2 regions of the Streptomyces sp. NPDC104202 genome follow, and region 2 is predicted to be linked to the other one. Evidence: riboswitches for the same ligand, from Rfam matches in the RefSeq annotation. Region 2 holds a riboswitch; the other holds the start of a gene.
The links. A riboswitch is a leader RNA that binds a small molecule or an ion and turns the genes downstream of it on or off. The one in region 2 is predicted to bind cyclic di-AMP.
Positions count from the first base shown of each region.

Region 1: another riboswitch for cyclic di-AMP. It lies ahead of ACZ60W_RS28815 (transglycosylase family protein); the one in region 2 lies ahead of ACZ60W_RS11020 (M23 family metallopeptidase).

Region 1 is NZ_JBVJMN010000055.1:41,251-43,443, forward strand. Features, by position in the region: gene eno (phosphopyruvate hydratase) at 1-364, opposite strand, end outside; gene ACZ60W_RS28815 (transglycosylase family protein) at 653-1,351, opposite strand; cyclic di-AMP (ydaO/yuaA leader) riboswitch at 1,355-1,528, opposite strand; gene ACZ60W_RS28820 (transglycosylase family protein) at 1,787-2,193, opposite strand, start outside.
Region 2 is NZ_JBVJMN010000012.1:8,769-10,961, forward strand. Features, by position in the region: gene ACZ60W_RS11015 (GntR family transcriptional regulator) at 1-391, opposite strand, end outside; gene ACZ60W_RS11020 (M23 family metallopeptidase) at 590-1,360, opposite strand; cyclic di-AMP (ydaO/yuaA leader) riboswitch at 1,374-1,535, opposite strand; gene ACZ60W_RS11025 (M16 family metallopeptidase) at 1,735-2,193, opposite strand, start outside.

The sequences.
Region 1 (2,193 bases), on a different contig from region 2:
GCGCGACGGCGAGGGAGACGCCGAGGATGGCGTTGGCGCCGAGCGATCCCTTGTTCTCCGTGGCGTCCAGGTCGAACATGGCCTGGTCGATCAGGCGCTGCTCGGTGGCGTCGTAGCCGACGAGCTCCGGGCCGATCTGCTCGATGACGGCGAGGACGGCCTTCTCGACACCCTTGCCCTGGTAACGGTTGGGGTCACCGTCGCGGAGCTCGATGGCCTCGAAGGCACCGGTGGAGGCACCGGACGGAACGGCAGCACGACCGGTGCTGCCGTCGTCGAGGCCGACCTCGACCTCGACCGTGGGGTTGCCTCGGGAGTCCAGGATTTCCCGGGCTACGACGACGTCGATGGACGGCACGAGCATCTCCTTCTGGGATGTGACGCTGGATGTGACGCAAGGTCGGTGCAGGGTCGCTTGGCCTTGCGACAAGAGCCTAACCGGCTCGGGGGCTCCCGCCCGCCGGGCGCCCGCACCCTGGGACGAAAAAGGACCCAAGGGCAGGTATTACGGGACGAAGGACCCCAGATCTACTGGACGGTAACCGCCTCCGTGTCCCGAACGCCCCTCCCCTGACACGGCGAAACCCCGGCCCGGCGTGCACGGGGGAGGGCACGCCGGGCCGGGGTGGTCACCGCGGGAGGGTCGCCTGGCTCACTTCAGGTGGAGCTGCTGGCCCACGTAGATCAGGTCGGCGTCCTCGACGACGTCCTTGTTCAGGTCGAAGAGCTTGGCCCAGCCGCCCTGGACGCCGTGGTCCCGGGCGATGGTGCCGAGGGTGTCGCCGGGCTTGACCCGGTACTCGCCGTCGCCCTGCTTGACCGTCTTGCCGGCCGGGGTGACGACGGTCTTGGCGGCGACGGCCTTGCGCGGGGCCTGCGCGGCCGTGGCCTTCTTCGGGGCCTGGCGCTGCTCGCTGCGGGTGGTCGGCTGCGTGGCCTTGCGCTCGGGGGCGGGGGCCGTGGTGCCACCGGTGTAGGTGGTGCGGGAGAGACCCACACCACAGCTCGGCCAGGCACCCTTGCCCTGGCCGGCGAGGACCTTCTCCGCGACGGTGATCTGCTGCGACTTGGACGCCTGGTGGGCGTTGGGGGCGTAGGCGGTGCCGCCGTACGCGGCCCACGTCGACGACGAGAACTGCAGGCCGCCGTAGTAGCCGTTGCCCGTGTTGATGGCCCAGTTGCCGCCGGACTCGCACTGCGCGACCCGGTCCCACTCGGCGCCCGTGGCGGCCGAGGCGGTGCCCGCGGTCATCAGCGGGGCGGCGACGGCGACACCGGTGACGCCGACGAGCGTGGCGACCTGGGTGGCCTTGGAGGGACGACGGTGTTTGCCCTTGCCGGAAAACAGCATGGAGATTCTCCTCACCGACGCCTGCGAGGTGAGCTGTCGGGTTCGGGCCAATGAGTTGCCCGGCCGCGTGTCCTTGCACGCGACTTCACCCCAAGCCGGTCGTCGGCCGTCCGTCTGGACGGCCGGGCCCGGCACTTACCTTGGGTCCCCCGCTCCTGCCTTCGGCGCTGACGCGACGACTGTTCCCATCGACCGACGGCAGGATTCGGCGTTTCGGTCGACGGGGCCCGCGGTGGCGAGCGGTTAAGACCGTAGACACAGACCCACCGGAAGTTCAAAGAGGCGCATTGCGGAAATTTCGCCCCTACTCGCCCTCCGGTGGGGGGCGTTTATGCAGGTGAGAGGTGACGGAGGCAAAGGTCACGGGCAGGACACGCCAGTTGGGGCGAAGAGACCCATGTCTCACTTGCCCAGAACCGGACATACAGTCCCGAACTAACCTTCGGCCGTGACCGGATCCGCCGTCAGTTCGAGGCTCTGACCAGGCAGGATCAGGTCCGGATCGGCGCCCACCGTCTGGCGGTTGGCGTCATAGAGGGCCGTCCAGCCTCCGGGCAGTTCGTTCGACTGCGCGATGTCGGACAGACTGTCGCCGGGCTGCACGGTGTACGCGTCCGAACTGTCCGCACTGTCCTTTGCGCCCGAATTCTTCGCCGCATCGGCCGCGGGTCTGGACGTAGAGGTATCCGCCAACTCGTCCTTGGGCGAGGCATGCTTGCCGGATTCCGCGGAATTGCCCGGCTTGTCGGTTTCCTCCGGAGCGGCGTCGCCCCGGTGCTTCCCGGATCCGGGCGCGGCCGACGACGCGTCACCCTCCTCCGTTCCGGGAGAAACGGGCGTAC
Region 2 (2,193 bases):
GGAACCAGCCCCCGAGCGAGCGCAGGTCCTCGCCCTGGCCGCGCCGGGCCCGCTCCTGGCCCAGCCTGACCAGGCCCCGCAACACTTGGGGGGGGGGGGGGGGGGGGGGTGGGCCCCCCCCCCCCCCCCCCAGCGGTTCCAGCAGCGACCGCATGTCGAGGAGGTCGGCCGCCTCCTGGTCCGTCGGCTCGGCGACGTGCGCGCCCGCGTGCCGGCGGGTGAGGACGAAGCCCTCGGACTCCAGGGTGCGCAGGGCCTCGCGGACCGGGACGCGGGAGACCCCGTACCGGCGGGCGAGCTGTTCCTCGGTCAGCCGACTGCCCCGCTCGTAGACACCGGAGACGATGTCGTCCCGGATCGCCGTGCATACCGACTGCGCGGGAATGCGCATGTCCGACCTCCGCCTTGGTCCGCGCGAGACAATTCGAGCGGCGCCTGTTCTGCGCCTGATCTTCGACTCTATTGCAGCGCGCCGGAATTTCCGATGCCCCGACGGAATTCTTGGCGAATGGACACCGCCACGGGCAGCGAAAAGCCCCGGCTCAGTACGAGCCGGGGCTTTTGCGACGCGCTGCGCGGGCGGTGCGGGTCAGACCGCGACGCCGCGGGCGCGGAGGTACGCGATCGGGTTGATGTCGGAGCCGTAGTCCGCGCCCGTGCGCGCCTCGAAGTGGAGGTGCGGGCCGGTGGAGTTGCCGGTCGAGCCGGAGACGCCGATCGGCTGGCCGGGCTCGACGGTCTGGCCGACGTGGACCCCGACGGAGGAGAGGTGCCCGTACTGGGTGAACGTGCCGTCGTTCATCTTGATGACGATGTTGTTGCCGTACGCGCCGCCCCAGCCGGCCTCGACGACGGTGCCGGAGCCGACGGAGACGACCTGCGTGCCGTAGGCCGCGTGGAAGTCGACGCCGGAGTGGCTGCCGGAGGACCAGAGCGAACCGCCGGTCTGGTAGCCGGTGGAGATGTAGGAGCCGGCGACGGGGAGCTGGAAGGAGGCCAGGCGGCGGCGCTCGGCCTCGCGGGCGGCGCGCTCACGCTCCAGCCGGATCTCCTTGGCGCGGGCCTCGGCCTTGCGCTTCGCCTCGGCCTTGGCCTTGGCCTGGGCGATGACCTCGACGGCCTCCCGCTCCTGGGCGGCGGCCTGGGCGTTGAGCCGGTCCACGAGGGAGTCCTCGGTGATCACCTGGGTGAGGCCGGTGTCCTCGGGGGAGCGGTTGTCCGTGTCGGCGGCGAGCGCCGGGGAGGCGAGGGTTCCGATGACGCCGGTGGTGGCGAGGGTCGCGACGCCTGCGATGCCCACGCCGCGGCGTGCCATCCGGCTCGGACCACGATGCTTCCCGGTGGCACGGGTGAACGCCATGAAGTGGCTGGTCCTTTCCTTCCTTCTCGCCTACCGGGTTAGCTGACGGGTTCGGAGCAGGAAGGTCTCCTACGGGCCCCTCCGTACGGGACGAAGGCGTCCGATTCACCCCAGGGACGTGTGGGTCCCCGGCTCCCCAGGCTCGCGCCTGACGGGGACTCGGCGATGACTGTCCGATGCCGCGGCTGCGGCACGTGCAACTGACGGACAGCCGCACCGACGCTATGCGGATCGTCTTTCAATCACCAACCGGACAGGCATTTTGTAAGACATGCCACAGGTCAAACGATCACCGGTGCTCCCAATACGGACAAACGGGAAGACCCCGACGAACCTGCCGTCGGGGTCCTCCCGTTGCCTCACGAGGGCCGGAATCAGCCCGTCACGACGGTCACTTCGCCGATGCCGAGCTCCCGCACCGGCTCCGCGATCTGCGCCGCGTCGCCCACCAGCACCGTCACGAGCCGGTCCACGGGGAAGGCGCTGACGACGGCCGCGGTCGCCTCGACCGTGCCCGTCTCCGCCAGCCGCGCGTACAACTGGGCCTGGTAGTCGTCCGGGAGGTGCTGCTCGACCTGGTCGGCGAGCGTCCCGGCGACGGAGGCGGCCGTCTCGTACTTCAGCGGCGCGACGCCCACCAGGTTCTGCACGGCGGTCTCCCGCTCCGCGTCCGTCAGCCCCTCGGCGGCGAGGGTGCGCAGCACCTGCCACAGGTCGGCGAGGGCCGGACCGGTGTTGGGGGTGTCGACGGAGCCGCTGATGGCGAGCATCGAGGCGCCGTCGCCCGCGGCGTTCGAGCGGAGCACCTGGCCGAAGGCCCGCACGCCGTACGT